Regions from separate parts of the Nissabacter archeti genome, predicted to be linked through region 1. Evidence: predicted binding sites of a transcription regulator. Region 1 holds the regulator's gene; each other region holds the start of a gene.
What was found. The regulator CRP, encoded in region 1, controls carbon source genes, mostly activating them, when cyclic AMP is high. The targets are predictions, from matches to a motif close to ATGTGANNNNNNTCACAT.
Positions count from the first base shown of each region.

Region 2: a site for CRP is predicted at 4,772-4,789, ahead of ompW (outer membrane protein OmpW). Genes of this name have one in related genera too.
Region 3: a site for CRP is predicted at 2,472-2,489, ahead of aaeR (HTH-type transcriptional activator AaeR). Genes of this name have one in related genera too.
Region 4: a site for CRP is predicted at 2,301-2,318, ahead of JK232_RS12385 (ABC-F family ATPase). Genes of this name have one in related genera too.

Region 1 is NZ_JAERKB010000002.1:345,341-353,362, forward strand. It holds gene JK232_RS04290 (YccS/YhfK family putative transporter) at 1-1,713, opposite strand, end outside; gene crp (cAMP-activated global transcriptional regulator CRP) at 1,777-2,409, opposite strand; gene JK232_RS04300 (OsmC family protein) at 2,741-3,148, shown strand; gene JK232_RS04305 (phosphoribulokinase) at 3,180-4,049, opposite strand; gene JK232_RS04310 (YheU family protein) at 4,166-4,402, opposite strand; gene JK232_RS04315 (hydrolase) at 4,399-5,382, opposite strand; gene JK232_RS04320 (ABC transporter ATP-binding protein) at 5,555-7,459, opposite strand; gene kefG (glutathione-regulated potassium-efflux system ancillary protein KefG) at 7,605-8,022, shown strand, end outside.
Region 2 is NZ_JAERKB010000009.1:176,191-184,212, forward strand. It holds gene cls (cardiolipin synthase) at 1-381, opposite strand, end outside; gene JK232_RS14610 (YciY family protein) at 637-810, shown strand; gene JK232_RS14615 (YciI family protein) at 879-1,175, opposite strand; gene JK232_RS14620 (energy transducer TonB) at 1,458-2,207, shown strand; gene yciA (acyl-CoA thioester hydrolase YciA) at 2,267-2,695, opposite strand; gene JK232_RS14630 (septation protein A) at 2,752-3,309, opposite strand; gene JK232_RS14635 (YciC family protein) at 3,446-4,198, opposite strand; gene JK232_RS14640 (YkgJ family cysteine cluster protein) at 4,251-4,646, opposite strand; gene ompW (outer membrane protein OmpW) at 4,932-5,564, shown strand; gene JK232_RS14650 (BON domain-containing protein) at 5,636-5,950, opposite strand; gene trpA (tryptophan synthase subunit alpha) at 6,118-6,924, opposite strand; gene trpB (tryptophan synthase subunit beta) at 6,924-8,022, opposite strand, start outside.
Region 3 is NZ_JAERKB010000011.1:125,996-134,017, forward strand. It holds gene tldD (metalloprotease TldD) at 18-1,463, shown strand; gene aaeR (HTH-type transcriptional activator AaeR) at 1,522-2,454, opposite strand; gene aaeX (p-hydroxybenzoic acid efflux pump operon protein AaeX) at 2,733-2,936, shown strand; gene aaeA (p-hydroxybenzoic acid efflux pump subunit AaeA) at 2,944-3,879, shown strand; gene aaeB (p-hydroxybenzoic acid efflux pump subunit AaeB) at 3,889-5,856, shown strand; gene JK232_RS16310 (NAD-dependent succinate-semialdehyde dehydrogenase) at 6,046-7,503, shown strand; gene JK232_RS16315 (barstar family protein) at 7,569-7,838, shown strand; gene yjgA (ribosome biogenesis factor YjgA) at 7,935-8,022, opposite strand, start outside.
Region 4 is NZ_JAERKB010000008.1:137,478-145,499, reverse strand. It holds gene JK232_RS12390 (glycoside hydrolase family 31 protein) at 1-617, shown strand, start outside; gene JK232_RS12385 (ABC-F family ATPase) at 684-2,279, opposite strand; gene JK232_RS12380 (nucleoside-specific channel-forming protein Tsx) at 2,423-3,307, opposite strand; gene JK232_RS12375 (DMT family transporter) at 4,214-4,666, opposite strand; gene JK232_RS12370 (DMT family transporter) at 4,670-5,104, opposite strand; gene JK232_RS12365 (LysR family transcriptional regulator) at 5,249-6,187, shown strand; gene JK232_RS12360 (GNAT family N-acetyltransferase) at 6,172-6,636, opposite strand; gene JK232_RS12355 (DcrB/PsbP domain-containing protein) at 6,853-7,530, shown strand; gene JK232_RS12350 (YceI family protein) at 7,719-8,022, shown strand, end outside.

The DNA.
Region 1 (8,022 bases):
GCGGGAGTTAAAGCCCGGCTCCTGCATCGCCTGATTCAGCGAGGTGTACAGCGTGTTATGTGCCTGGTTGGCCATTACGCGCGTATAGGCCAGCTTCGCCGGGTCAGGGTTTTCCTGCAACAGCAGGCGGATGGCCTCCTGATCGGCTTCCAGCGCCTGGTAGGCATTTTCCCGCAGCAATCCGCTCTGCCATTGCGGCCAGAGCCATATGGTGCTGCCCAGCGCCAGCCCGCAGCCGAGCAGGGTATCCACCAGGCGGGGGATCAGGAAATTAATGCCGTTCTGCGTCACCAGTTGCAGGGTGTACACGGCGGTGACGGTCAGCCCGACCATCGCCAGCCCATAGTTTTTGCGCAGTACCAGATAGGAGGGCAGCATAATCAGCACCATCAGGCCCAGCATAATGCCCTGGTGCAATTGCAGGTGCAGCACCCCGGCGGCAATCACCAGCCCGGCCAGCGTGCCGACTGCCCGGTGCTGGATGCGCACGCGGGTGGCGTTATAACCGTTCTGAATGACCAGCAGGGCGGTCAGCAAAATCCAATAAGGTTTGGGCAGGTCAAAGAACAGGCCGAGGGTACTGCCGGTCGCCAGCATCACTCCCACGCGCGCCGCATTGCGCAGTGACATCGATTTCCACGACAGATAGCGGCGCAGCGCCGGCCAGAACGGCAGGCGGTTCTGGGCCGCCATCAGATCACGGCGGTAAAGCGGGCGCTGGGTCTGCAACAGGCGGGCGATACGGCTGAAGTGGTAATAGCAGAAGCGGCCGACCGGGTTGTCCTGGTAACGGTTGGCGAGCTTCTCCAGCGCCTGCAGCTCTTTGTCCATCGCGAACGGCCCGGGGCGGCGATGGTAGAGGATGTCGTCCGCCACCATCCGCAGCCGCTGGGCGATCACTTCCGCATTGCGGCGGATTATCGCTTCTGCCTGGCTCTGCGCCACCAGCTTCTGCACCTCTTCCGGCTGATGGAGGCTGACGGTAATGTGCTCTTGCAGATCCAGCGCCACCTGGAAGGTGCGGAACAGCTGTTTATTGTGCGGGTTATTTTCACTGGAAAGCATGTGCAGCTGCTGGTAGCTCTGGACGATAAGCTCCATCACTTTCTGCTGGCGTTTCAGCAGCGGCGGCAGCGCGGTTTCCGGGTCAGTATGCTGGGTCAGCAGGCTGTATTTCGCCTCCAGATATTCCCCCAGTTCACGGTAGAGCAGGCTTAAGTTTTCGCGCATCGGCTGCTCTTTCCACAGGCGGAACCAGCCCCAGGTAAACAGCCCGTACCAGACTGTCCCGAGCACAAACAGGCCCGGTGCCTGCCACAGCGGTGCCGTCCCGGCCATGCTCAGGGTGAAAATGGCCGCCACCAGGGTACCGTTCAGCAGGCGGCCGTGCAGCGGGCTTATCTCCCCGGTCACGCCGAGCAGCAGCGCCAGCGTCAGCATGATCAGCGGCAGCGGCCAGTGGGCATAGAGCAGCAGCAATTGCAGCACGAGGCTGCACACCGCGAACAGGGTGCCGCCGATGGCCAGCCGTTTGAAGTAACGTTTGTGCGGGGTATCGAGGCCGGCGATGTTGCAGCAGGCAGGGACCAGGGAGAACAGCAGGCCGGTTTGCAGCTGGCCGAACAGCAGGGCAATCGCCGCCGGCAGACAAAGTACCAGCGTTTGTCTGAGCGCGTAATTGACCTCAGGATGGTAGATAAGCCTACGCCACATGGGTGCTCACAAAGACAACGGCGCAGCGCGGGCGGGCCGCGTATGCGCCGTTTTTACGAGAGGTTAACGGGTGCCGTAAACGACAATCGTCTTACCGTGGGCGGAGATCAGGTTCTGATCTTCCAGCATTTTTAGGATACGGCCAACCGTTTCGCGGGAGCATCCCACAATCTGGCCAATTTCCTGACGGGTGATTTTGATCTGCATACCATCCGGGTGCGTCATGGCATCCGGCTGCTTGGCCAGGTTCAGCAAGGTTTGCGCGATCCGGCCGGTCACGTCCAGGAACGCTAAATTGCCGACTTTCTCTGACGTGACCTGCAGGCGGCGCGCCATCTGCGAGGAGAGGCGCATCAGAATATCCGGGTTAACCTGGATCAGCTGACGGAATTTTTTGTAGGAAATCTCCGCCACTTCACAGGCTGTTTTGGCGCGTACCCACGCGCTGCGCTCCTGGCCCTCTTCGAACAGGCCAAGTTCACCGATGAAATCCCCCTGGTTGAGGTAAGAGAGGATCATCTCTTTGCCCTCTTCATCTTTAATCAGCACGGCGACCGAGCCTTTTACGATGTAGTAGAGCGTTTCGGCTTTTTCACCCTGGTGAATCAGCGTACTTTTGGAAGGGTATTTATGAATATGACAATGAGACAGGAACCATTCGAGAGTAGGGTCTGTTTGCGGTTTGCCGAGAACCATTTGCTTTTATCCTCTGTTGTAATCGCTGCCCAAAATCACAGGGCTCAGAGTTCCCTGTACGGCGTTCTTAAAAAGAGATGCATTATTGTAGAGTATTAACTGTCTGATAATGTTGCAAGGTAACGGCCAAAAAGGAACCATCGGGCAGCCCCGCCGCTCCGTTAAAAACCTGACCTTGCTCCATACAGAACATTTTGTTTCGGGTTTGTTTTATCACAGCCAGAACCGGGTGTCTTCTGTTGTCTCGCTTCAGCATGATGAAGATCGGCCTGATTGCCTGTTTTAGTACGGCAAGGTAGGCTGTTTTAAGAAAATAACCGGAGAATGACGTATGCAGGCACGGGTTAAGTGGGTTGAAGGGCTGACGTTTATGGGCGAATCCGCCTCAGGCCACCAGGTTCTGATGGACGGCAATGCCGGTGATAAAGCGCCAAGCCCGATGGAAATGGTGCTGATGTCGGTGGGCGGCTGCAGCGCCATTGATGTGGTTTCTATTCTGCAAAAAGGGCGCAATGATGTGCGGGATTGCGAAGTGCGCCTGACGTCGGCGCGCCGTGACGAGGCACCGCGCACCTTTACGGAGATCAATCTGCATTTTGTGGTGACCGGCAAAGGGCTGACGGAGAAAGCCGTGGAGCGTGCGGTGAATCTGTCAGCGGAGAAATACTGCTCCGTCTCGCTGATGCTGGGTAAGGCCGCCGCGGTCACCCACAGTTTTGAAATTATCGCTGTCGGGTAATCTGACCGGGCGGCTCTTGCGCCGCCCGGCCTCAGATGATTTTCTTCCCTTCCAGCAACCGCTGTACCAGCGGCCCCATGATTAACTCCATCGCCAGCCCCATTTTTCCGCCCGGCACCACCAGCGTGTTGATGTGCGAAATAAATGATCCCTGAAGCATCGCCAGCAGGTAAGGGAAGTCGATAGAATCCAGCCCGCGGAAGTGGATCACCACAAAACTCTCGTCCAGGGAGGGGATCGCTTTGGCGGCAAAGGGGTTGGACGTGTCAACAGTGGGCACACGCTGGAAGTTGATGTGGGTGCGGGAGAACTGCGGCGTGATGTAATTGATGTAATCCTCCATCGATCGCACTACCGAATCCATGACCGCTTCACGCGAATGGCCGCGCTCGCTGGTATCGCGGATCAGTTTCTGGATCCACTCCAGGTTCACGATCGGTACCACGCCCACCAGCAGGTCAACATGCTGGGCGACGTCATGCAACTCCGTGACCACGCCGCCGTGCAGCCCCTCATAAAACAGCACGTCCGTCTCTTCCGGCAGCGGGTGCCACGGGGTAAACGTACCCGGCACCTGGTTGTAAGGCACCGCTTCGTCATAGGTGTGCAGGTATTTGCGTGAGCGGCCGGTGCCGTCTTTCCCGTATTGGATAAACGATTGTTCCAGCAGGCCGAAATCATTGGCTTCCGGGCCGAAGTAACTGATGTGCCGCCCCAGGTCGCGTGCCTTGCGGATTGCCATGTCCATTTCCGGCCGGGTGTAGCGGTGGAAGCTGTCGCCCTCCAGTTCGGCGGCATGGAGGTTCAGCTCCTGGAAAATTTTACGAAATGCCAGGCTGGTGGTGGTGGTACCGGCTCCGCTGGAGCCGGTGACGGCAATGACCGGGTGTTTGGCTGACATAGTGTTCAAAACTCCGTTAAGGGGTAGTGCCTGCAGAGGGTGCAATCAGCATAATTAATTATAGTGTTATCATAATTATGCGTATGCAGCCAGTGCCGGCAGGCCACCGTATGACGTCAGCCCTGTTCGTGTGCATCGCCCCGGAACTGGCCGCGCGGCATAATATTGACCGACTCATGCAACTCAGACCAGACCAGCACCACCTCGCCGCTTTTCAGCTGACGGCGCACATCCTCAACTTTCTGCGCCAGCGTGCGCTCATGTTCGCCATAATCGGTGCCTTCACGCAGCACAAAGGCTTCAATCAGGTTATCCAGCGTGTCACTGTCGAGATCTTTCCAGGGAATAATCATGTTTCAGGCTCCTGTAAATAGGGGGCCAGCCAGGCGGGGATCCGCTGTTCCAGCCACATTTGCGGCCGCTTAAAACTGCCGCTGACAAAACCCACATGGCCGCCGTGCTCGGTCAGCTGGTACTCCACATTCGCCGGCAGGTGGGCGGCATCCGGGATCACGGCGTCGGTCATAAAAGGATCGTCCCTGGCGTGAATAATCAGCAGGGGCGTGGTAATGCGCGGCAGCAGCGGCATGGCGCTGCACCGGCGGTAGTAATCCAGCGCGTTGTGGAAGCCGTGCGCGCGGGCGGTAATGGCGTCATCAAAATCACGCAGGCGCTTCAGCGCTTTTAGCTGCTCAAGGCTGACGGGCAGCGTGTCGGGGTAAGCCTGCAATTTCCGCGCGGCATTGCGTTTAAGCTGGTCGAGCAGGTAACGCTGGTAGACGCGTGAAAAGCCCTGCTCCAGCTTGAGTGAGCAGGGTTCCAGCATCAGCGGTGCCGAGACCACCACCGCCGCGCAGAGCCGCGCGCGCTCCGACTCTTCACCCAGGTAACAGGCCAGCATATTGCCGCCCAGGGAGACGCCGACCGCTGCCGTCGGCACCCGGCCGTGTGTCTCCTCCAGCCAGCGCAGGAAGAAGCGGGCATCTTCGGTTTCGCCGGAGTGGTAGATACGCTTCAAACGGTTGGCTTCACCGCTGCACCCGCGAAAGTGCATTACCACGCCCAGCCAGCCGCGCTGTTGCCAGGCGTGCAGCAGCCCATGCGCATAGGGACTGTAGAAGCTGCCTTCCAGCCCGTGGAACAGCACGACGCGCGGCTTGTGCGCGGCCTGCTCCGGTGGCTCGCTCCAGGCAAGATCGACGAAATCACCGTCCGGCAATTCCAGCCGTTGCCAGTGGGGCGTAAGCAGGGCGCGCCGCCGGTAAAGCCGGGGCAGCAGCGTTTGCAGGTGCGGGTTACGGGCACCGCGCATCGCCTGAAAGGTTTCATGCATAACGTGACGTTTTTCTTTTATCAGCAGGGGCGGTAAGGATTGGTGTCAGGTAAATACTATAGCCTGATCATGTTTATCATATCGCACAACCGCAGGGCCAGGCGCGCCCGGTATGCACGGCGCAGAAAAAAGCCCGGCATGGCCGGGCTTCTCTGTACGGCATCCGCGCCGGTTACTCTGTGTCGAACTGCTCGAGCTGCTCCTGAATCTCCAGCCAGGCCATCTCCGCCTCTTCCAGCGCGGACTTCGCCTGCGCCTGCGTTTGCAGGCAGGCGGTGAGTTCGGCCTTGCGGCTCGGGTCGTAGAGGGCGGTGTCGCCTAACAGTGCCTCGGCGCCGGCCAGCTCTGCGCCCAGCTTCTCCATCTGCTTCTCCAGTTGCAGCAATTTTTTGCGCAGCGGTTGCGTCTGGCTGCGCAGCTCCGCCTCGCGGCGTTTCTGGTCTTTGCGTGCCTGTGCGCTGTTGCTGCCGGCCTCTTTGGCCGGGGCATCCTGCTGGCTCTCCTGCCGTTGCAGCTCCACCAGCCATTGCTGGTAATCTTCCAGATCACCGTCGAACTGCTCAACTTTACCGCCATGCACCAGGTAGAGATCGTCGGTGGTGGAGCGCAACAGGTGCCGGTCATGCGAAACCACCACCAGCGCGCCTTCGAAGTCGATCAGCGCTTCCGTCAGCGCCTGGCGCATATCAAGGTCGAGGTGGTTGGTCGGTTCGTCGAGCAGCAGCAGGTTGGGGCGCTGCCAGACAATCAGCGCCAGCACCAGCCGCGCTTTTTCGCCGCCGGAGAAGCGTTCGGTTTTATCCGTGACCTGATCGCCCTGGAAGCCGAAACCGCCGAGGTAGTCGCGCAGTTGCTGCTCGAGTTCACGCGGGGCCAGCCGGCTCAGGTGCTGCAGCGGTGATTCATCGGCACGCAGGAATTCCAGTTGGTGCTGGGCGAAATAACCCAGCTTCACCCCTTTTGCCAGGCCGATTTCGCCCTGTTGCGGTTGCAGGGTACCGGCCAGCAGCTTGATCAATGTCGATTTACCGGCACCATTGCGCCCCAGCAGGCCGATGCGCGAGCCGGGCACCAGATTCAGCTTGATCGACTCCAGGATAGTGCGCTCGCCATAACCGGCACTGACTTTTTCCATGCGCAGTAACGGGTCGGGCAGGCTCTCCGGCGCGCGGAAACTGAAGTGGAACGGGTTATCCACATGTGCCGGGGCGATAAGCTCCATGCGCTCCAGCATTTTGATGCGGCTCTGCGCCTGTTTGGCTTTGGTGGCCTGGGCGCGGAAACGGTCAATGTAGCTTTGCAGATGCGCGACTTTCTCCTGCTGGCTCTGGTAGAGCGACTGCTGCTGCGCCAGTTTGGTGGCGCGCTGGCGTTCGAACGAGGAGTAGTTGCCGGTATATTCGTTCAGCGTCTGCTGCTCAATGTGCAGGATTTTGTCTACGATCGGATCGAGGAAATCCCGGTCGTGTGAGATCAGGAGCAGGGTGCCGGGGTAGCTTTTCAGCCACTTCTCCAGCCAGATCACGGCGTCGAGGTCCAGGTGGTTGGTGGGCTCATCCAGCAGCAGCAGGTCAGAGCGGCACACCAGCGCCTGCGCCAGGTTCAGGCGCATCCGCCAGCCGCCGGAGAAATCCTTCACCGGTTGCTGGAGCTGGCTCTGCGAGAAGCCCAGCCCGTGCAGCAGGCTGGAGGCGCGTGACTGGATCGTCCAGGCCTGGATGGCGTCCAGTTTGCCGTGGACCAGCGCAATCGCGTTGCCGTCATTGCGTTCGTTGGCCTGGGCCAGTTCCGCTTCCAGTTGGCGGAACTCGCGGTCGCCGTCAATCACATACTCCAGCGCCGGGACATCCAGCGCCGGCGTCTCCTGGTTCACCCACGCCAGCGCCCAGTTGCCGGGAAACGTGACACTGCCGGCGTCGGCACTCATTTCACTTTTCAGCAACGAAAGCAGGGTAGATTTACCGCAGCCATTTTTACCCACCAGCCCGACTTTCTGGCCCGGATTGACCGTCGCGGTGGCGTTGTCCAGCAGCACCCTGGTACCGCGTCGTATTTGAAGCGAGGAGAAAACAATCATAAAGCGCCGTATGTTCAGAATATGTTAAATTAACGACCGGTAAGCTGACCACAATGCGTGGTAACCAGACGCCAGGCGTCCTGATCTAATCTTGCGGAGCATGGTAACGGAAAATCCGCACCCTGACGACGCTTTGGAGGGAATGATGTCGCAGCCGCCCAAGGTTTTGCTGCTCTACGCCCACCCGGAATCGCAGGACTCGGTTGCCAACCGCATCCTGCTTGCGCCGGCCCGGCAGCTCGGGCATGTCACCGTGCACGATCTCTACGCGCACTATCCCGATTTCTTTATTGATATCCATCACGAACAACAGCTGTTGCGTGAGCACAGCATCATCGTTTTCCAGCATCCCCTCTATACCTACAGTTGCCCGGCCCTGCTGAAAGAGTGGATGGACCGTGTGCTGGAACGGGGCTTTGCCAGCGGGGCAGGCGGCAACGCCTTGCACGGCAAATACTGGCGAACGGTGATCACCACCGGGGAGCCGGAAGGTGCGTATAGCGCACAGGGCTATAACCGTTGCCCGATGTCAGACATTTTGCGGCCGTTTGAGCTGACCGCCG
Region 2 (8,022 bases), on a different contig from region 1:
ACAGGTGGTCAACAGCTGCAACTGGTTGCCTTTCACCCCCGGCACGCCCTGGCGGCGCTCGCACAGCTGAAACAGCGGCAGGGCCACTTCACTGTGCTCCGTGGCAAAAATATCCTTGGATTGTTTCAGTTCACTCAGCCAGCGGGCCGTGGCGGGCCACATCGCCTTGGCCCGTTCTGCGCGGCGTTTCCCCAGGTGCAGCTCCCCGAAGGAGAGATACGCCACAATCCCTACCAGCGGCAGGATGTAGATAATCAGCAGCCAGGCCATGGCCGACGGCACTGCCCGGCGTTTCATCAAAATCCGCAGGGTGATCCCGGCAATCAGTAACCAATAGCCAAATACCATCAGCCAACTGATCACTGTATAAAATGTTGTCATAAGGGCGAAAAATCCTGTTCGCAAGCCGTTTTACTGAGTTTACGCAGAGTTAACGAAAGGTGAAACCTTTTGTCCCACATAAAGCGGCGCAAAGTGATCAGACCTCCGGGCACGGTGGGCGTCACGCCGCGTATGCCGGGGGCTGCGGGAAAAGACTGAGAAAAAGCAGGGAATTAGCGCAGCATTTTTAGACTTGGATCACAAAATGAAATCCCTATAATGCCCCTGTCACCCCAGAACTGAGAAATTATTGTCATGAAACGCACCAGAAATGAAGTGGGACGCTGGCGGATGCTGCGTCAACAGCAACGCCGCCGCAGCCGTTGGCTGGAGGCGCAATCGCGTCGCTACCGGCACATCTACCGGATCCGTGCGGTAAACCACCATCAGCTGCTGCGTCGCATGGTGCTTAATGCGGTGAATTACTGAGAAAACAACAGTCCCTGACGGGACTGTTTTGCTTTCAGGGCCAGGCTGCGTGAAACAGGCCCGCCTGCTTAAAAGGTGCGGCGGAACGGCTTCACCACCACTGACTTATAAATCCCGGCGGCAAGATAAGGCTCGGCATCGGCCCAGGCCTGCGCGTCAGACAGCGAATCAAATTCCGCAATAATCGTGGAACCGCTGAACCCGGCCTCGCCCGGATCGTTGCTGTCGATGGCCGGATGCGGCCCGGCAACAATCAGGCGCCCGGCATCATGCAAGGCCTGTAAACGTGCCAGATGTTCCGGCCGGGCAACCTGGCGTTTGGCCAGCGTGTCAGGATGATCTTCGCAATAGAACAGATAGAGCATATTTCACCTTTCAAATCATTAAGCTGCACAGGGTTCTACCATAGCTGAAAATCGGGGGCGGCGGGAAGGGATTAACGTGCGCTCTGCCGCGCCAGGGCAGCCGGCTCACGTTAACAGAACGTAACTTCTGTAGGGTTAATTTTCCTCTTCTGTTAATAACTTGCTGAAAAAATAAGATTTATCGTTTTTTTAGCGACGTAAGGCAGAAGAGTTTCCTGCTGCTTATTGAATATGATTGCTATTTGCATTTAAACTTGCGGCTTCAGAGGAAAATGAATCATTATGCCGCCAAAAACCTTCTCATTTGCCCGCAGGATATCGCTCCCGGTTGTGCTCTCGGTTGGATTGCATAGTGCCGTGGTGGGCGGTTTGCTTTACGCCTCCTTTAATCAGGAGGTCACCTTGCCGCCTAAGCAGGAAGCACCGATCAGCGTCACGATGGTGAACCCGGCGGATTTTGCGCCGCCGAAAGCCGTGGAGCCGCCGCCGCCGGTGGAACCGGAGCCTGCACCGCCGGAACCGCAAGCAGAGCCGGAGCCGGAACCTGAGCCGCCGCCCCCGCCGAAAGCGGTGACCATTGAGAAGCCGAAGCCAAAACCGGTTGAGAAAAAGGTTGAAAAACCAAAACCGAAACCACGGCCAAAAGAGGTGGTGAAACCCGCAGAGCGGCAGGAAAAACCGGACGCTTCCCCGTTTAAGCAGACGGCCAACACGCCGTCACCGGCAAAATCAGCCCCGGCCGCGGCCGCGCAGCCAACAGTGGCCCAGGGGCCGCGTCCCTTGCAGCGCGGCCAGCCGACTTACCCCCAACGTGCGTTTGCGCTGCGGCTGGAAGGGCGGGTTAAAGTCCAGTTTGATGTGGAGAGTGACGGCAGCGTCGGTAACGTGCGCATCTTGTCTGCGGAGCCGCGCAACATGTTTGAGCGCGAAGTCAAACAGGCGATGCGCAAATGGCGTTACGAAGCGAAGCCCGGTAAAGATCTGGTGGTAACCATTGTGTTTAAAATCAATGGCGGCAGCAGCATCCAGTAAACGAAAAAAAGCCACGGCGCAGGCCGTGGCTTTTTGATGGGGCTCAGAGCTGGAACCGGTCAGCTGTCGCTGCCGACGCGGAAATTATCCTTCCCGGCGGGCAACTGGCGGGACTTGCCCTGATCGTCCACCGCCACGTAGGTAAACACCGCCTCGGTGGCGCGGTAGCGCTGGCCCAATGGCTCAGACGACACCTTCTTCACCCACACTTCCACATTGATGGTCATCGAGCTGCGCCCGGTACGGATACAGCGCGCATAGCAGCACACCACATCACCCACTGCCACCGGCTTCAGGAAGGTCATGCCGTCCACGCGCACCGTGACGACCCGGCCTTCGGCGATCTCTTTGGCCTGGATCGCGCCGCCCATGTCCATCTGCGCCATCAGCCAGCCGCCGAAAATATCGCCGTTGGCGTTGGTGTCTGCCGGCATCGCCAGCGTACGCAGCACCAGCTCGCCGTTGGGTAAACTCTGTTTTTCACTCATGGGATTGCTTCACACTAAGAAAGTAAATCCCTGCCGGACCGGCAGGGGCAGGCCACTTATTTTTTAGGCTCTTGCGGGTGTTTCTGGTCATCCGGCATATGGCGGTAGATATAGAGGCCGCTCAGCAGGGTAAACACCAGCGTCAGCGCCGTCAGGCCAAACACCTTGAAATTCACCCAGACGCTCTGCGGCAGCCAGAACGCCACATAGATGTTAGCCAGGCCACACAGCAGGAAGAACAGCGCCCAGGCACTGTTGAGCCGGTTCCAGACGCTGTCCGGCAACGTCAGCTCTTTCCCCAGCATCCGCTGGATCAGCGGCTTGCGCAGCACCCACTGGCTTATCAGCAGCGCCAGGGCAAACAGCCCATAAATCACCGTGACTTTCCATTTGATAAACAGATCGTCATGGAAGACCAGCGTCAGCGTGCCGAACACCGCCACCATCGCGAAGGTGATCAGCGTCATTTTTTCAACTTTACGGTATTTCACCCAGGTGAAAACCAGTGCCAGCGCGGTCGCCGCGATCAATGCGCCGGAGGCGGCGTAAATGTCATACAGCTTGTAAACCACAAAAAACACAACCAGTGGAAGAAAATCCAGAAACTGCTTCATACATTATTCCATGTTAAACCGATTGGCCGACTATACCGGATTCAGCGGGGCGTGTGTACCACCGGCCGGGCGCGCAAACGGTGCCGGGCAGGCAGAAAAAAGGGCACCCGCAGGTGCCCTTGCCATTCCATCCTGGTTACTTGCGTAACAGCATATAGAGACGGAACAGGTAGACAAGCAGCATGGCCGAGACCACGTTGCTCAGCGCCGTCAGCACCACGGTTGCCACCGTCGGGGTCAGGGCCGTGAGGTGGCTGACCAGAAACAGCAGCAGCAATTTGGCCGCCAGCCACAGCATCATCGCCGGGACAACCAGACGGATGTTGGCGTAAGCCAGCCGCGCACTGAGGCGCAACGCGCCCATTACGCCGACCCGCTCACTGGCAACAATCACCGGGGCCAGTGACACCGCAATCGCAATCAGCACACCCGGCAGGATAAACAGCATCATGCCCAGCTGAATCAGCAGGGTACAGATGAACATCAGCAGCAGCATACGCGGCAGAATCGGGGCCGAGGCCCCAATGGCCCGCAGCGCGCTGGTGGGCTGACGTTCAGACACCAGCCGGATCAGCGTCAGCATCCCGCCCGCCAGCAGCACATTGCCCACCAGCGCGGAGAAGGTCGCCGCCGCAGACACCTTCAGCAATACGATCTGCTGCTCCGGTGTCATCTGCTGGATAATCTCCTGCAGCCCCATTCCGGCCGTCGAGGCCAGGTCACTCTCCGCGTTGGCCAGAATGTTGAGCTGGTCGGCATCCGGGATAAAGGCCTGGTTCAGCAGCACGGTAATAAATGCGGTCAGCAGCGCCAGCAGCAGGATACTGGCCAGCTGGTTACGCATAAAGTTGAAACTGTCACGGTACAACGTACTGGCCGTGATGGGCATGGAAACTCCTTGGCAACAATCAAAATCACAATAAGACACTGATTGTAACCTGTTACGTGGCTGTGTGGCACCCCGCATCCGGCATTGCCGCCGGCAGCAGGCTGACCGGCACCACCGGGAGCGGCGGCAGGCCATAGCGCGCCCGCGCCCGGTCGCACGCCTCATTGGCGACACCGTTTTCACCAGACTGATCAAACTCCCGGCACGGGGTGGGCCGGTTAAGGTAAATGGAACAGGAGACTGACTGGCCTATCTCGCCCTCAAGGGCCGTGCAGCGCGGCGATTTACTGTTGGTGCCTTGCATACAGCGGAGAAACGGGGTGAGAGGTTCCGTGCGGTCAACCGGTACCAGCCCGCCGCCGTCTTCGGCTTCGGCCCAATAAAAGGAGACACGGAAATAGGCGCAGCACGCGCCACAGCTAACGCAGGGATTAAGGGATTCGCTCATCTTGATTACCCACCGACTCCTTACGGTTTCGAACCAAAAACACGGGGAAAGAGCACGTTACTCACGGCCCCGTTTTTTGGCAACAGAAATTTCAGGCCGGAAAAAGCGCCGATAAAAACAGGTGTTTTTGATCTGGATCAATTCATTGCTTTTTAATGTATCCGGGTAAATTGATCGGGATGGAATCCTCATCTTTTCAATGCAATGATGCGCGCCTATACGAAATATGAATGTAAAAACCATAAACATTTCTCACGGAAATATATTCAGGCAAAGGAGAGGAGAATGAACAAGGCATCCTGGGTTTTGCTGGCGGCAGCGGCACTGCCGGCCATCGCGTCGGCGCATCAGGCAGGGGATTTCATCGTGCGCGCCGGAACCGCCACGGTGCGGCCAACGGAAGGGTCAGACAATGTGCTGGGGCTTGGCCCTTTCGATGTGGATAACAACACCCAACTGGGGCTGACCTTCAGCTACCTGGTGACCGACAACATCGGCGTTGAGTTGCTGGCGGCCACGCCGTTCAAACATAAAATTGGCCTGCAATCCACCGGCACCCTTGCCGAAGTCAAGCAACTGCCGCCGACCTTGATGGCGCAATACTATTTCGGCAGCAAACAGGACGCGCTGCGCCCCTACCTGGGCGTCGGGGTGAACTACACCACCTTCTTTGACGAGAAATTCAACGACACCGGCAAAGCGGCGGGCCTCAGCGACCTCAGCCTGAAAGATTCGTGGGGCATCGCCGGGCAGGCGGGGCTGGACTATAACCTCAATGAGCACTGGCTGCTGAACATGTCGGTCTGGTGGATGAATATTGAAACCAAGGCGCGCTTCAATGCCGGGGATGCCCACCAGAGTATCGACACCCGCATCGACCCGTGGGTCTTTATGTTTGGTGCCGGTTACCGCTTCTGAGAGGCCGCGTTTCATCAGGCAGAAAAAGGCGCACCGGGGTGCGCCTTTTCTGTTTCTTTACGGCAAAACGGCTATTTGATCTGCATCGCGTTCTCTACCGAGCGTACACCGGTCACTTTACGCGTCACCTGAACGGCGCGGCTGGCGTCGGCCATCGAGCTGACGAAGCCGCTCAACTGCACCCGGCCTTTAAAGGTTTCGACATTGATCTCGGTCGATTTCAGGGTGTCATCCGCCAGCAGGGCAGATTTCACCTTGGTAGTGATGACCGTGTCATCCAGGTAACCGCCGGTGCCTTCCGATTTTGCCGTCGGTGCGCAGGCAGACAAGGTCAGCGCAACCATCAGCGCCATACACAGTGCAGATAAGGCTTTGACTATCTTCATGTCCACTCTCCATGCCAAATAAAGGAATCATCCTTTGCCACAGCCAATCGGCCGTTACGGGCGCAGGTTCAATCAGTTTGGTGCATAGATGAGGGTTAGACAAATCCAGCGGGGAAATAAGCAGCACAAATAACGCCTTACCGCACGAAACGGTAAGGCGTGGGGGATCAGGCGCGGGTAGCGGCTTTCATGTCAGTGACGAAGGTGGCCAAACGGCGCAGCATCTCCTCCGGCTGCTCATGGTACTGCTCGATGATGCGTACGATGGCAGAGCCGGAGATCGCCCCGGCGGCCCCGGCATTCAGCGCGTCCCGCACCTGTGACGGCTCGGAGATGCCGAAGCCCTGCAACGGCGGCGCGGCCTGGTATTCGGTCAGCTTGTCGATCAGGTGCCCAAGCGGCAACTGGGCGCGCTGCTCGGTGCCGGTCACCCCGGCGCGTGACAGCAGGTAGGTGTAACCGCGGCCGTGGGCAGCCACCTCGCGCAGCAGGTCATCATCGGCATTCGGCGGGCAGATAAAGATCGGCGCGATGTTGTGGCGCAGGGCGGCCGCGCGGAACGGCGCGGACTCCTCGATCGGCACATCCGCCACCAGCACCGAATCCACGCCCACCTCGGCGCAGCGCTGGTAGAAAGCATCAATCCCTTTGTGGAACACCAGGTTGGCGTACATCAGCAGGCCAATCGGGATGTCCGGGTGCTTTTCGCGGATCGCCGCCAGCATCTCAAAGCAGCGGGTCGGCGTCACCCCGGCGGCAAAGGCGCGCAGGGCGGCATTCTGGATCGTCGGGCCATCCGCCAGCGGGTCAGAGAACGGGATGCCCAGTTCCAGCGCATCGGCCCCGGCTTCCACCAGCGTGTCGATAATCGCCAGCGAGAGTTCCGGGTTCGGGTCGCCAAGGGTCACGAAGGGCACAAACGCGCCTTCCCGGCGGGCGGCCAGCGCCGCAAAACGTTGCTGATAGCGTTCCATCAAATCTCTCCCCGTGCTTTCAGAATGTCATGGACCGTGAAAATATCCTTGTCGCCGCGGCCGGAGAGGTTCACCACCAGCAGTTGCTCTTTCTCCGGGTTCTCTTTAATCATTTTCAGCGCATGGGCCAGCGCATGGGAGGACTCCAGCGCCGGGATAATTCCCTCGCTGCGGCAGAGCGCCTTGAAGGCGTCCAGCGCCTCCTCATCGGTAATCGAGACATACTCGGCGCGGCCGATGCTGTTCAGGTAGGCGTGCTGCGGGCCGACGGACGGGAAATCCAGCCCGGCGGAGATAGAATAAGACTCCTCAATCTGCCCCTCTTCAGTCTGCATCATCGGCGCTTTCATGCCGAAATAGATGCCGACGTGGCCATGCTTGAGCGGTGCGCCATGCTGGCCGGACTCAATGCCCAGCCCGCCCGGCTCTACGCCTATCAGCGCCACCGATTCCTCTTCGATGAAGTCGGCAAACATGCCGATGGCATTGGAGCCGCCGCCCACACAGGCCAGCACCGCATCCGGCAGGCGGCCCTCTTTTTCCAGCACCTGCGCCTTGGTCTCTTCGCCGATCATCCGCTGGAACTCACGCACAATGGTCGGGTAGGGGTGCGGCCCGGCGGCGGTGCCCAGCATATAGTGGGCATTCTCATAGCTGGCAGACCAGTCGCGCAGCGCCTCATTGCAGGCATCTTTCAGCGTGGACGAACCGCTGTGCACCGGGATCACCTCCGCGCCCATCAGCCGCATCCGGAACACATTGGGGGACTGGCGGGCAATATCTTTCGCACCCATATAGATGCGGCACTTCAGGCCAAGCAGGGCGGACGCCAGTGCCGACGCCACGCCGTGCTGCCCGGCACCGGTTTCGGCAATGATTTCGGTTTTGCCCATCCGCTTCGCCAGCAAGGCCTGGCCCAGTACCTGGTTGGTTTTGTGCGCGCCGCCATGCAGCAGATCCTCACGCTTCAGGTAGAGCGTGGTACGGGTACCGGCCGTCAGGTTGCGGCACAGCGTCAGGGCGGTCGGGCGGCCGGCGTAGTTTTTCAGCAGGTCAAAAAATTCAGCCTGAAAAGCCGGGTCGCGCTGGGCGCTGACA
Region 3 (8,022 bases), on a different contig from region 1:
CAATGAGTGAAGATACTATGAGCCTGGCCTTTGCTAGTGAGCAGTTACTTACTGCGAACAACCTTACGCACCAAGACCTTTCCTCGGTATTGGGTCAACTGGCTGAGCGTCGCCTCGACTATGCCGACCTCTATTTCCAGTCCAGTTACCATGAAGCCTGGGTGATTGAAGACAGCATCATCAAAGACGGCTCCTACAACATCGACCAGGGTGTCGGCGTGCGCGCCGTCAGCGGTGAGAAAACCGGCTTCGCCTACGCCGACCAACTGACGCTGAACGCGCTGAACCTGAGCGCCCAGGCGGCACGTAACATCGTGCGTGAGAACGGCAGCGGCAAAATTCATACGCTGGGCGCCGTCAACCACACCGCGCTTTACCCGCTGCTCGACCCGCTGCAAAGCCTGCCGCGTGAAGAGAAAATCGCCCTGCTGCACCGGGTGGACAAGGCGGCGCGCGCCGCTGACCGCCGCGTGCAGGAAGTCAGCGCCAGCCTGACCGGCGTGTATGAAACCGTGCTGGTGGCGGCCACCGACGGCACGCTGGCGGCGGACGTGCGCCCGCTGGTGCGGCTCTCCGTGAGTGTGCTGGTGGAAGAGGACGGCAAACGCGAGCGCGGCTCCAGCGGCGGCGGCGGGCGTTTCGGTTATGACTTCTTCCTGCAGAACGAAAACGGCGAAGTGCGGGCGGAAGCCTGGGCGCGCGAAGCGGTGCGTATGGCGCTGGTGAACCTCTCCGCCGTCGCGGCCCCGGCCGGGGCGATGCCGGTAGTGCTCGGCGCAGGCTGGCCGGGCGTGCTGCTGCATGAGGCGGTCGGCCACGGCCTGGAAGGGGACTTCAACCGTCGCGGCACCTCGGTATTCAGCGGCCAGATGGGCGAGCTGGTGGCCTCTGAACTCTGCACCGTGGTGGATGACGGCACCCTCCAGGGGCTGCGCGGCTCGCTGGCGATTGACGACGAAGGCGTGCCGGGCCAGTACAACGTGCTGATCGAGAACGGCATCCTGAAAGGCTACATGCAGGACAAACTCAACGCGCGCCTGATGGGTGTGGCCCCGACCGGCAACGGCCGCCGTGAGTCCTACGCGCACCTGCCGATGCCGCGCATGACCAACACCTACATGCTGGCCGGGCAGTCCACGCCGGAAGAGATCATCAGCAGCGTGGAGTATGGCCTCTATGCGCCGAACTTCGGCGGCGGCCAGGTGGACATCACCTCCGGCAAGTTCGTGTTCTCCACCTCAGAAGCCTACCTGATTGAGAAAGGGCGCATCACCAAACCGGTGAAGGGCGCGACGCTGATCGGCTCCGGCATCGAGGCGATGCAACAGATTTCGATGGTCGGCAACGATCTGGCGCTCGACAAGGGCGTCGGCGTCTGCGGCAAAGAGGGGCAAAGCCTGCCGGTGGGCGTTGGCCAGCCGACGCTGAAACTCAACACCCTCACCGTCGGCGGCACCGCGTAATCCTGTCTCCTGATACACACCGACTGCCCGCGCCTGCGGGCAGTCTGCTTTCCGGCCTTCACTCCTCGAGCGGCTTCTGCTCACGGTACTGCTTGAACAGCGTCCCGACCTGGTTGAAATACTCCGTCAGGTAGTTGATGCACACCTGCACTTTCAGCGGCAGCTTGTCTTTTTCGGTATAGAGCGCGTACACCGGGCGCGGGTCAGAGTGGTAGCGGGCAAACAGGATCTCCACCTCACCGGCGTTAATCTCATCAATAATCCACATCAGCGGCACATAGGCGATGCCCGCCCCGGCCTTGAGCCAGCGGATCATGGTCTGCGAGTCATTGGTGACAAAACGCCCGTGCGGGCTGAGGCGGGTGGTGATCCCTTCCGGGGCGATCAGTTCGAATTCGCTGTCGGGCCGCACGCTGTATTCCAGCCAGGAGAAATTGACGATGTCGGCCGGTTTCTCCGGCGTGCCGTGCTGGTTCAGGTAGCTGCGCGCGGCGCACACCACCATCGGCATGGAGCCCAGGCGTTTTGAGAACAGGCTGGAGTCCTGCAACGCACCGACGCGGATCACCACGTCCAGCCCGTCGGCAATCAAATCCGGCGCGGGGATGCCGGTCACCAGGTTTACTGTCAGGCCGGGGTATTCGCGCATCATGTCGGCGGTCATGTTCGCCAGCACATTCTGCGCCATGGTCGAGGAGCTGCCGATGCGCAGCGTGCCGGTCGGGGTGTTATTGAAGGCGTAAAGCTGCTCATGCACCTCCAGCACATCCTGCAACATACGGCGGCAGCCCTGATAGTAAATCTTCCCTGCCTCGGTCAGGCCGATACTGCGGGTGCTGCGGTTCAGCAGTTTCACCTGCAACTCATTCTCCAGTTTGGAGACGGTCTGGCTGATGGAGGAGACACTCATTTCCAGCTGGCGCGCCGCGGCGGTAAACGAGCCGCACTCCACTACTTTGGCAAACACGGACATGCGCTTGAGTCGTTCCATTATTCACTCTGGCTTAAAAGTGATTTAGATCACATAAGGTAGATAGACTGATAACAACAACGCTACCATAGTCCCACGGGTGAAGTGCCTTTGATTGGGCGAATCTGTAGTCAATCAATTCTCCTCGCGACACCTCCGCACTGCTTTCAGCTTACTTTTTCTTAACGCCTTCCTGCGCTTCCCCAGTGGAAGGTGCCGGATATTGCCTAAAATAGCTGAAGCACCGGCGCGGTATGGTGAGGTATTAGCCCGGCAGAGTAAACAATAAGGAATAAATGATGAGTTTGCTTCCGGTAATGGTGATTTTCGGATTATCGTTTCCCCCGGTTTTTTTCGAAATACTCGCCGCCCTGGCGCTGTTTTTCATTCTGCGGCGGCTGCTGCAACCCACCGGGATCTATGATTTTGTCTGGCACCCTGCACTGTTCAATACAGCGCTGTACTGCTGTCTGTTCTATCTGATTTCTTGTCTCTTTGTCTGAGGTCGCTGTGAAAACCCTTTCTATAAAAATAATTCGTATTGCGATCACCCTGCTGTTGGTCATCCTCGCGGCCATCGCGATTTTCCGCGCCTGGGTGTTCTATACCGAATCGCCGTGGACGCGCGATGCCAAATTCACCGCCGATGTGGTGGGGATTGCACCGGACGTCACCGGGCTGATTACCGATGTGCCGGTGAAAGATAACCAGCTGGTGAAAGCCGGGCAGATCCTGTTCACCGTCGACAAGCCGCGTTACCAGCAGGCGCTGGAAGAGGCCGAAGCCGACGTGGCCTACTACCAGGCGCTGGCGGCGGAGAAGAAACGTGAGGCGGGCCGCCGCGTGCGTCTGGGTGTCCAGGCGATGTCGCAGGAGGAGATCGACCAGTCCAACAACTCGCTGCAAACCGCCCAGCACCAGCTGGCGAAAGCGGTGGCCGCGCGTGACCTGGCGAAGCTCGACCTGGAACGTACTGACGTGAAAGCGCCGGCGGACGGCTGGGTCACCAACCTGAACGTGCACGGTGGGGACTACATCACCCGCGGCTCGACTGCCGTGGCGCTGGTGAAGAAAAACACCTTCTACATTCTGGCCTACATGGAAGAGACCAAGCTGCCGCAGGTGAATATCGGTGATCGCGTGGAAATCACCCCGCTCGGCAGTAACCGCATCATGCACGGCACCGTGGACAGCATCGCCGCCGGGGTCAATAACAGCAGCAGCACGCCGGACAGCAAAGGCATGGCGACCGTGGACTCCAACCTGGAGTGGGTACGCCTGGCGCAGCGCGTGCCGGTGCGCATCCGGCTGGATGCCGCTGACCAGGCGCACCCGTACCCGGCGGGCACCACGGCCACGGTGGTGATAACCGGTACCAATGACCGTGACGTGACCACGGAGTCGCCGTTTGTGCAGTTCCTGCACCGTTTGCGCGAGTTCGGCTAAGGGGCAGCGATGAAAAGCCTCAACGTTGAGTTTCCCTTTCCGCGGATGCGGTTTGCGCTCAAGCTCACTTTTGCCATTCTGTTTGCGCTGATCCTCGGCTTCCATCTGGAGCTGGTGACGCCGCGCTGGTCAGCGATGACCGCCGCGATCGTGGTGGCCGGCCCGGCGTTTGTCGCCGGCGGCGAGCCGTTCTCCGGCGCGATCCGCCACCGCGGCTGGCTGCGGATCATCGGCACCTTTATCGGCTGCCTGGCGGCGCTGGTGATCATGATCGCCACCATCCGCGCGCCGGTGGTGATGCTGCTGCTCTGCTGCATCTGGGCCGGTTTCTGTACCTGGTGGTCATCACTGGTGCGGGTGGAAAACTCCTACGCGCTGGGGCTGGCCGGTTATACCGCGCTGATTATCGTCGTCACCTCTGCCAATACCCCGCTGCAAACCCCGCAGTTCGCTGTGGAGCGGTGCAGTGAAATTGTGCTGGGGATCGTCAGTGCCGTGATCGCCGATCTGCTGTTCTCGCCGCGCTCCATCAAAGCGGACATCGACCGGCTGGTGGAGAAACTGCTGGTGGACCAATACCGGCTGATGCAGCTCTGCCTCGGTTCTGCCGAACGGGAAACCGTGGACAAAGCCTGGGGCGATCTGGTGAAAAACACCAATGCCCTGAACGGGATGCGCAACCACCTGATGATGGAATCCTCCCGCTGGGGGCGCGCCAACCGGCGGCTGCGGGCGTTGCATACCCTGTCGCTGACGCTTATCACCCAGGCGTGCGAAACCTATTTCATCCTGCTGAACCACCCGGAAGAGATCTCCGCCAGCGTGCGCAGCCTGTTTGATGAACCGGCCGACACCCTGCCGGAGGTGCATAAGCGGATGAAAGTGCTGCGCCACCTGCTGACAAACAACGCCAGCGCGCCGGTCACCGTCACCAGTTGGGTCGGGGCCGCCTCGCGCTATCTGTTGCTGGCAAAAGGCGTACGCACCAACAGCAGCATCAACAATGTGGAAGAGGGCGTGCTGAGCGATGAAGTGGTGATCAAAACCCCTTCCGCCGAGCGTTACCACGCGATGATCAACGGCCTGCGCACCTTTGCGGCCACTGCCGCGGGCAGCCTGATCTGGCTCTGGACCGGCTGGACGTCCGGCAGCGGCTTTATGGTCATCATCGGCGTGGTCACCGCCCTGGCGATGCGCACCCCGAACCCGCGCATGATGGCGATGGATTTCGTGCTGGGCATGATGGTGGCGATCCCGGTCGGCTCGCTCTACTTTATGCTGATCCTGCCCGCCACCCAGCAGAGCGTATTGCTGCTCTGCCTGTGCCTCGGCGTGCTGACCTTTATCTGCGGCATTGAAGTGCAGAAGCGGCGGCTCGGCACCCTGGGCCTGCTGGCGGGCAGCATCAACATCCTGGTGCTGAGCAACCCGATGACGTTCAACGTCACCAGCTTCCTCGATAACGCCACCGGCCAGTTTATCGGTGCCGGGGTGGCGCTGGTGGTGATCCTGCTGATCCGCGATAAATCCAAAGAGCGTACCGGCCGCACGCTGCTGAACCGGCTGATGAGCAGCGCGGTGTCGGCGTTGACCACCAAGGCGTCACGCCGCCGTGAAAACCATTTACCGGCGCTCTATCAGCAGCTTAACCAGTTGCTGGTGATGTTCCCGAATGACATCGCCAAATACCGGCTGGCGCTGACGCTGATCATCGCGCACCAGCGGATGCGGCAGGCGGAAATCCCGGTGAATGAGGAGCTCTCGGCGTTCCATAAGCAGATCCGCAACACTGCCGACCATGTGGTTACCGCCACCAATGACGTCAAGCGCCGCTACTACTACGACCGGTTGCTGAAAGAGCTGAATGAGTACCAGCAAAAACTGGTGCACTACCAGGCTCCGCGCCACGTCACCGAACCGGTGAAGCGGCTGGCAGACATGCTGCACAAATATGAAAATGCGCTGCTCAGCGCGTGATAACCAAGCCAGACGCCGGTCTGGCTTTTTTTTGCCCGCCTTTTGCGATGAAGCAATAACTGGATGATATTAAAGGCAATGATGGCTGAATTGGCGCGTCATCTCCATGCCATGAGAAACCGCTATACTTAGCTGGACTGCTTTATTTTTCACGCGGCGCTGAGGCCGTGTGTGCATCAGGAGAAGAGTATGGCGCGCTATGACAGCCTGAAAAAAAACGACTTATTCAAAACCGGCTACTTTGTGGCGGGCGTCTGGCAGCAGGCCGGTGAGACCTTTGAGGTGCAGGACCCGGCTACCGGTGAGGTCATCGCCAATGTGGCGAAAGCCGGTGAAGCGGAAACCAACGCCGCGATTGCCGCCGCCGCGGAGGCCTTCCCGGCCTGGCGCAGCAAAACCGCCAAAGAACGCTCGGAAATCCTTTACCGCTGGTATCAGCTGATTCAGGAAAACAAACCTTTCCTGGGCGAGCTGATGGTGGCGGAGCAGGGCAAACCGCTGAAAGAGGCGCTGGGCGAAGTGGACTACGCCGCCAGTTACATCCAGTGGTTTGCCGAAGAGGCGAAACGCGCCAACGGCGAGATTATCCCCGGCACCAAACCCGGCGCGCGCATTCTGGCAACCCGTGAGCCGATTGGCGTGGTCGCCGCCATCACCCCGTGGAATTTCCCGTTGGCGATGCTGACGCGCAAACTCGGCCCGGCGCTGGCGGCAGGCTGTACCGGCTTGATTAAACCGGCCAACAATACGCCGCTCTCTGCCTTTGCGTTGCTGGAACTGGCAGACCGCGCCGGGGTGCCGAAAGGGGTGCTGAACGGTGTGGCAGGTGACACCCATGCCATCAGCGACGCCATCATGGCCAGCAAAACCGTGCGTAAAATCTCCTTCACCGGCTCCACGGAAGTGGGCAAAACGCTGGTCCGCAACGCGGCAGAGACCATGAAAAAAGTCTCGATGGAGCTGGGCGGCAATGCGCCTTACATCGTGTTTGAGGATGCCGACCTGGAACTGGCGGTGCAGGGGGCGATCGCCAACAAATTCCGCAACAGCGGGCAGGTCTGCGTCGCCACCAACCGCTTCTATATCCAGGACGGCATCTATGATGAATTCGTCAGCCGCCTCGCGGAGGCAGTGAAAAAGCTCAAAGTCGGCAACGGCATGGACGAAGGCGTGGTGGTCGGCCCGCTGATTGAGCCGAAAGGGGTTGAAAAGGTGGAACAGCACGTCAGCGACGCGTTGGGCAAAGGCGCGCGGGTCATCACCGGCGGCGAGCGCCACGCGCTGGGCGGCAACTTCTACCAGCCCACGGTGCTGGCGGATGTCACCGACGAGATGCAGGTGGCCCACGAAGAGACATTCGGCCCGCTGGCGGCCTGCCTGCGCTTCAGTACGGAAGAGGAGGTTATCCGCCGCGCCAATGCCAGCGAGTTCGGGCTGGCGGCTTACTTCTATACCCAGAACCTGCAACGGGTGTTCCGCGTGTCGCAGGCGCTGGAGAGCGGCATGATCGGCATCAACGAGTGCTCCGTCTCCACTGAGCTCGGCCCGTTTGGCGGCGTGAAGGAGTCCGGGCTGGGGCGTGAAGGCTCGGTGCTGGGCCTGGAAGAGTACCTGGAAGTCAAAACCCTGCACCTCGGCAATCTCTGACGGGGGCGGGTGAACCGGCCTGACGTGCGGTAACGGTAAACATTTCATCAGGATGGAGTAAGTGCATGGGGAAAGTGGTTTTCGACTTTAATCAGATACCGGATCTGCCCCGGTTTTACGGCGAATTTGCGCGAGAGTTTGCGCTGGGCGACGGTTTTGGGGCAAATCTGGATGCGCTGTGGGATGTGGTGACAGGCCGCCTTGGGCTGCCGGTAGAGATTGAGTTCGTCAACCTGAATGCACGCAAAAAGCGACGCTTCGGCGCGCTGGTGCTGTTGTTTGAAGAGGCGGAGGAAGAGCTGGAAGGCGGGCTGCGTTTTAACATTCGTCAGTAAGCGCACCGCCGATCATTGCGCCGCCGGAAAGCCGGCGGCCGGGCCAGCCACAGGGCGAGTTCCTCTCCCCCCGGCTGGCAGATCCCGGCGTGGGGATTACTGATCCTTGGCTTCGGCCAGTTCGCGCAGGTACTGGAAAATCTGGCGGAATGCTTTCGGCGGCTTGTTGGCAGCTTTCTCTTTC
Region 4 (8,022 bases), on a different contig from region 1:
ATTTCTACACCCTGTTGTGGCAGGCCCACGCGGATGACGAGCCGATGCTGCGGCCGACTTTCCTCGACCATGAGCATGACGCGCAGACCTTTGCGGAATGCGATGAGTTTATGCTGGGGCGCGATCTGCTGGTGGCGAGCGTGGTGGAGCCGGGGCAACGCCAACGCAGCCTGTGGCTGCCGGACAACCACAGCGGCTGGTATGACTACCACAGCGGCCAGTGGTTCAGCGGCGGCCAGCAGGTGACGCTGGATGCCCCGCTGGAGCGGCTGCCGCTGCTGGTGCGCGCCGGGGCCGCCCTGCCGCACAGCGCCCGCCTCACCCATGTGGACGCCCAGGCCGACAGCGTGCGTGAGCTGAAACTCTACCCGCTGCGGGGAGAAGGCGTCTCCCACGGCAGCCTGTTTGAGGATGACGGCGAATCCTGGGGCTACCAGCAAGGTGACGCGCTGTGGCTGACATGGGAAATGGCCTGCACCGCCACCGAGATCCAGCTCACCTTCCAGCGCAAAGGCCGTTACCAGCCTGCCTGGCAAGAGATTGCCCTGACCCTGCCGCCGGGTGAAACCCGCCGCCTGCGGGTGGATGGCGTGGAGAGCCGGGTGTGGCACCTGTAAGCCGGGCCTGAATCGCCGCCATAAAAAAAGCCGGGCAAGATGCCCGGCTTTTTTGTGCGCGTAAAATCAGGCGTAGATGCCCTGGCTGCGCAGGTAGTCTTCGTAGGTGCCGCCGAAGTCGATAACCTTGTTCGGGGTGATCTCCAGCACGCGGGTCGCCAGCGAGCTGACGAACTCCCGGTCATGGGAGACGAAGATCAGGGTGCCTTCGTACATCTCCAGCGCCATGTTCAGTGACTCGATCGACTCCATGTCGAGGTGGTTGGTGGGTTCGTCCATGATCAGCACGTTCGGTTTGCGCATCATCAGCTTACCGAACAGCATACGGCCCTTTTCACCCCCGGAGAGCACTTTGACCTTTTTCTTGATGTCGTCCTGGCCGAACAGCAGGCGGCCGAGGATGCCGCGCACCGCCTGCTCGTCATCTTTGTCCTGCTTCCACTGGCTCATCCAGTCAAAGACCGTCATGTCCACGTCGAAATCTTCCGCGTGGTCCTGCGCGTAGTAGCCGATGTTGGCGTTTTCAGACCATTTCACCGTCCCGGCATTGGCCTCGATGTCACCCACCAGCGTTTTCAGCAACGTGGTTTTACCGATGCCGTTCGCGCCCAGTACCGCGACTTTCTCGCCCACTTCCACCATCAGGTTGAGGTTCTTGAACAGCAGCCCCTCATCGTACCCTTTGGAGAGTTCCTGCACTTCCAGCGCGTTACGGAACAGCTTTTTGTCCTGCTCGAAGCGGATGTACGGGTTCTGGCGGCTGGAGGCTTTGACTTCATCGAGCTGGATTTTGTCAATCTGGCGCGCGCGCGAGGTGGCCTGCTTGGATTTGGAGGCGTTGGCGCTGAAGCGGCTGACAAAGGATTGCAGTTCGGCAATCTGTGCCTTTTTCTTGGCGTTGTCAGAGAGCAGGCGCTCACGCGCCTGGGTGGCGGCAGTCATGTACTCGTCATAGTTGCCCGGATACACGCGCAGCTCGCCGTAGTCCAGGTCAGCCATGTGGGTGCAGACCATGTTCAGGAAGTGACGGTCGTGCGAAATGATGATCATGGTGCTGTTACGTTCGTTCAGCACCTGCTCCAGCCAACGGATGGTGTCGATGTCCAGGTTGTTGGTCGGTTCGTCGAGCAGCAGGATCTCCGGGTTGGAGAACAGCGCCTGCGCCAGCAGCACCCGCAGTTTGAAGCCGGGGGCGATTTCGCTCATCGGGCCGTAATGCTGTTCTACCGGGATGCCGACACCCAGCAGCAATTCACCGGCGCGGGCTTCGGCGGTGTAGCCATCCATTTCACCGTAGGCCACTTCCAGGTCAGCCACTTTGTAGCCGTCCTCTTCGCTCATCTCGGCCATCGCGTAGATGCGGTCGCGTTCTTCTTTCACCTGCCACAGTTCGTCGTGGCCCATGATCACGGTGTCCAGCACGGAGAAATTCTCGTAGGCGAACTGGTCCTGGCGCAATTTACCCAGGCGTTCGTTCGGATCAAGGAACACGTTGCCGCTGCTCGGCACCAGATCCCCGCCGAGAATTTTCATAAAGGTGGATTTGCCGCAGCCGTTGGCGCCGATCAGGCCGTAACGGTTGCCGCCGCCAAATTTGACGGAAATATTTTCGAACAGCGGCTTGCTGCCGAATTGCATGGTGATGTTGTTAGTACTTAACACAACGCTCGCTCTTGTCTGGGAATGTGATGAGGCGCGCATTATGCCATAACCGGCGGGCGGGGTCGCGCATCGTTTTGGTTGTTTTTCGCGCAACAAACAGAAAACCCGGCCGGAGCCGGGTTTTGCGGGCAGGGGAACGGGGATCAGAAGCTGTAGCCGATCACCGCGTAGTAGCCCCAGCCGGTGGACTTGACGTCAAAGTTGCCGTTGCCGAAGTTCAGCTCGGTGCCGTCCTGCCATTGGCCGCCGTTATGGAAGTAACGCGCCACCACAGAGTAGTGCCAGTGGGCGTAGTTCAGCGCCAGGATATGGCTGGAAGCGATGGAGTTGCTGGTCCGGGACTTGTTGCCGTTTTCGTTGAGGTCAGAACCCCAGTCGAAGTTGGTGAAGCCGATGTAGCTGAAGTGGCCGCCCCACAGGTCGCCCAGCGGCAGGAAGTATTTGACCTTGAAGCGGTAGCCGTCCCAGCTGTTTTCGTTGGCGGCGCTGTAGTTTTCCCACTGGTATTTGGCATAGACGTTCAGCGAGAGGTTCAGCGGGGTATGGGTATCGATGTCGGTGCCGAGGCCCATATACCAGGTGTTCTGGCGGTTATCGCTGTCCGGGCCGAGGTCGAAGATATAGTTGTTGGCGAAGTACCACTCTTTGAACGGCCCAAAGCTCAGGTCAGTGCCGGTGAGTTTGTCGATGGAGAAGCGCGGTTCAATCTCCATAAACAGCGGTGAGCCGTTTTTGTCCCAGATGCCGGTATCGTTGCTGTTGCCTGCGCCGAACGTTTTCGGCACATCGAGGTAGCCGTAGAAGTCGAACCAGTCTTTATGGGCGAAAGCTTCATATTCCAGGTAGATATCGTTATTCAGCCGCGGCCCGAAGCGGGTGTGATAGCTGCCCACCACATTGACGCTCTGTTTCCACCAGTCAGAGAGGTATTCCCCCTGATCGCTGGACCCGACATTGGATTCAGCCAAAGCGGTAGCGCTGTAAGAGAGGGCGATCAACGCGCCCGCGGCGAAAAGACGATTTTTCATTGTGGTTACCAGTGCGTGAAGGGGGGCGTTTCCCTGCCGGGTTGGGGAGGTGTCAACCAACAAAACCCGCGGCGGCAGCGTCATTAACGATCATTGCTGTCAAACATTCCGCGACCGGTTTACCGCCGGAACTTCAGAACATTCTTAAGTGTCATGATTTCGTAACTTAATACGCGATTGTGTCAACAAATGTCAATTTGAGTTGCAATGTTATGCATTTGTTTCGTGATCTTGCTCACATATCGTTAATGGCCGTAAAGATACGGATTTTTAACGGTTGCGCAATCGGTTACTTAGAAAAAGTTGAATTTGGGGTAACAAGGGAAGATTTTTTAATCAACACCGGCAACTAAAGGGATATTGAGACAGGCTGAAGGAAGAGAAACACAGAACATATAAGACTCCCCCTACCCTTTCCTGACATACCAAAAGGTTTGCAGTCTGGTGGGGGCGTAAAAATCATTGCTGAGTGAGCCGCAGGGCCGGGCGAGCACACACGACGTGTGCGAGAGGTGCAGTCACGCCGGGAGCGTGTCTGCACCGGCCCGAAAAGCCCGGAGGTGAAACGAAGGGACCCGCTACGCGGGCAATGATTCAGCCGGGGCACCGAAAGCGCGCGGGTGCAGGGCCGGCGCGCCGGCAGGCCCTGCTCGGTTGAGGCTCGGAGGCTCAGGCAGCCAGCGATGCTGAACAACCGAAACATGCCACGTTACCCATTAAAATTAACATGCGGCACTTATGCCCGCGGGTGCAGGGCCGGCGCGCCGGCAGGCCCTGCTCGGTTGAGGCTCGGAGGCTCAGGCAGCCAGCGATGCTGAACAACCGAAACATTCCACCTCGCTGAAACATGCCACCTCACCGAAACATTCCCCAAAACCGATAAACGGATGACGCAGGGCACCAGCCCTACTCCCCCTTCTTATTACTCCGGTAAATCAACACCAACGCCACCGCCAGACACACCAGCGCCGCCAGGCGGTTCCCATTGAGCGGGATCTCCGGGTTATCCAGCCAGCCGAAGCTGTCGATCAGGATGCTCATCGCCAGTTGGCCGAGGATCACCGCCACCGTCGCCACCGCCGTGCCGACACGCGGCACCGCCGTCACCATGATGATGATATACGGCACGCCAAACAGCGCACCGGCCAGTTGCCACTTCGGCACCGTCATCAGCGTTTGCGGATGCGCGCTCTCAAAGAACAGGATCAGCAGCATCGTCACCAGCGCCCCGAGGCTGAAGGTGAGGAACGCACTTTTCAACACCCCGACGCGTGCGCCGAGTTGCCCGTTAATCGCTGCCTGTACGCTCAGCGCGGCCCCGGCGACGATCGCCAGTACCACCATAATCATTTCTGTCATCGTTTATCCCCGTGCAATCAGCCACAGTGCCGCAATAATGAACAGCAGCGCCAGCAGGCGTTCCCTGCCGATTTTCTTCTTCGCCCCACCAAACCAGCCGTAATGGTCGATCAGCACACTTTTGGCCACCTGCCCGGAGAGAATGGCGATCATGGTCATGGCCAGCCCGATAACCGGCGTGGTCAGCGTCAGCACCACTACATACACCGGCCCCAGGATGCCGCCGAGCAGTTGCCAGGCGGGTTGCGCGGTAAATGAAGGCGCGTTGCGCGGGCCGAAAAACAGCACCAGCAGCAGCGTCAGGGCGCTGCCGACGCCAAAGATGCTCAGGGTGGCCCAGAGATGGCCGACTTCGCTGCCCAGCGGGCCGAGCAATCCGGCCTCGACCGACAGCCCCATGCCGCCGAGGATCACCAGCGGGATCAGTAACAAATTCATACGTTGCCTTTTTGTTGTTAAAAGAAAGGTGTCAGCACGTGAATGCAAAAACAGGCCGCCCACCGGGCGGAGGCGGACTATAACGTGGCGCGCTATTGCGAAAAACCGGATAATAGCGAAAAGAGTTTTGCGGATAATGCACAGATGAACGATTTCGATGCCGTTTCCCTGCGGGCCTTGCGCCTGTTTGTGGCCGTACTGGATGAAGGGAGCTTTTCCGAGGTAGCGCGTCGCACCGGGGTCGCGCCCTCTTCTGTTTCGCGGGTTGTCCAGCAGCTCGAGCAGCATCTGCACACCCAGTTGCTGTACCGCAACACCCGCGCCCTGGCCCCCACGGAAGCGGGGCTGGCGTTCAGCCATTACGCACGGCGGATGCTGGAACAGGCGGATGAGGCGGCGCGCACCTTGCAGGAGCGGGAACAGTTGCCGGGCGGGCTGGTGCGCATCAATGCGCCGGTGGTGTTCGGCCAGCGGCACCTTGCCCCGTGGCTGGCGGCGCTGGCGGAGCGTTACCCGAAACTCAATGTGGAGCTGACCCAGACCGACGACTATGTTGACCCGCTGCACACCGCCGCTGACCTGCTGATCCGCATCGGCGTGCTGAACGATTCCAGTATGCACGCCCGCCCGCTGGCACGGCTGCGCTACCGGCTGGCGGCCAGCCCGGCCTATCTGGCACGGTTCGGCACGCCGCGCACCCCGGAGGATCTGCACGCGCACCGTTGCCTGGTATTTAAGGGGTCATCCGGGCCGCAGCGCTGGTTTTTCCGCCCGCGTGAGGGTGAACAGCCGTGGCAGGCCTACAGCCTGCGCGGGCCGCTGACCGGCAACAACGCCGAAACCCTGACGCAGGCGGCGCTGGACGGCCTCGGGCTGGTGCTGTTCCCGAGCTGGCTGATTGGCGAGGCGCTGCACCAGGGGCGGCTGGTGCGGCTGCTGCCGGCGTATCAGGCGTCGATTACACTGGAGCCGTCCACGCTGGCCGCGCTCTACCCGCGCAGCCGGTTGCCGTCACGCAATGTGCGGGCGGTGGTGGATTTTCTGGTGGAAAAAATGGGCGACCCGCCCTACTGGGATCGCTGATCGCCGTGCGTTAGCCGCATATCGATATGCGGGATGCCATCTTCGTCATACACCGCTGAACAGGGCTGGAACCCCAGCGCGCGGTAAAACGGCTGGAGATGCGCCTGGGCAGAGAGCATCACGCCGGCCTGCGGCCAGTGGCGCGCGCAGGCCGCCAGTGCCTGTTCCATCAGCGCCCTGCCGAGCCGCTGCCCACGCGCGGCAGGCGCGACGATCACCCGGCCAATGGCGGCCTCGTCATGTTTCAGCAGCCGCGCATAGGCCGCCGGTTTCCCCGCCTGCCAGCCGATCAGGTGGCGTGTTTCGCCGCTCAGGTCTTGCCCATCCACATCCAGATAGGCGCATTGCTGTTCCACCACAAACACCTCGCAGCGCAATGCCAGCACCGCGTAGAGCTGGGCGGCGGTGAGGTCACTGTGGTGCAGATCCTGCCACACTATATTCGCCATAATAATTCCCTAATTAATAATTCACACTGGTTATATCTCACCTGGGCACGCCGCCTGCCCTGCGGCCGCGGCAGTAATGCGCCGCCCCCACTTTTTCATCTTTCAATCAATTAAACAATAACTTAACAATGTAGCCAGAGTGAAATCAGATTGTATTCGCCTCCTGCCATGACCTGTGTATATTGCGCCAGCTACATTACCTTAGGAATTTATACCATGACCCCGTTTATGAAATACTCCCTGGTGGCGCTGATGCTGACCGGGTTGACCGCGTGTGACAATGCGGCAGACAGCACCAAAACCGCTGCCGCCAAACCGGCAGAAAGCAAAACCGCCCCGGCGGCTGACGCCAACGCGGCCCCTGCCCCGGCAGTGAAGGCGCAGGAGGCAACGGCAGAGGAAGCCAAGGCCGCACCCAGCGCCCCGCAAGCGCCTGTTCAAGCGGAAGCCCCGTCGTTCTCGATGAATATCCCGAAAGGCTTCGCGGACAAATCCCCGGCGGTGGACGAGAAATCCAACTCGCGCACCCGCATTTTCGTCAACCCTGAAACCCGCCAGATGATCACTGTCACCACCGTGATGGGTGTGCAACCGGTGGCAGACGAGAAGATGAAGGCGTCACTGGAAGAGGCGATCCCGAGCATGATGACTGCCCTGAAAAAGCAGTACTCCACGGTGAACGTCGCCAAAAAAGAGGTGATTACCCTGGCTGACCACCCGTTCCTGCATATTGATGCCGCGCTGAAACAGCAGGAAAAGAGCGCCCTCAATACCACGCTGTTGACCCAGCAGGGCGTGCAGCTGATTAACGTCCAGCTGATGACGGTTTCCGACGACAAAAAAGCCCATGAGGCGTTGGTTAAACAAGTCAGCAGCCGGATTACCTTTAAGTAATCGCTGTTTTTTGCCAAAACCGCCTGCGGGCGGTTTTTTTATGCCGGGAAAACAGCAGGCCGCGGGCGGTGGATTGGTAAAATTTTTTGAATATACCGGTCAAATATATTCGCTGGCGGGATCAGGGGGAGTCACGCAGACTGCAGGAAGACGTAAATGCATATTCTTTAACGAAAAGGACGTAACCCATGTCAGTCATGAAAAAAGTATGGCTTCCGGTGATCATGAGCATCGGCTTGTATTCTCAGGTGTCTGCCGCCGCGACCCAACACTACGCGATGGACCCCGGCCATACCTCCGTGGTGGTCTCCTGGACGCACTTCGGCTTTTCACACCCGACCGCTGACCTGTCCAACGTCACCGGCAACATCGCTTTTGACGCGCAAAACCTCGCGCAGTCCAAAGTGGATGTCAGCATCCCGGTGAGCAGCATTGATACCCACGTTGCGGCCCTGACCAGCGAATTCAAAGGCGCCGAGTACTTCGACGTCG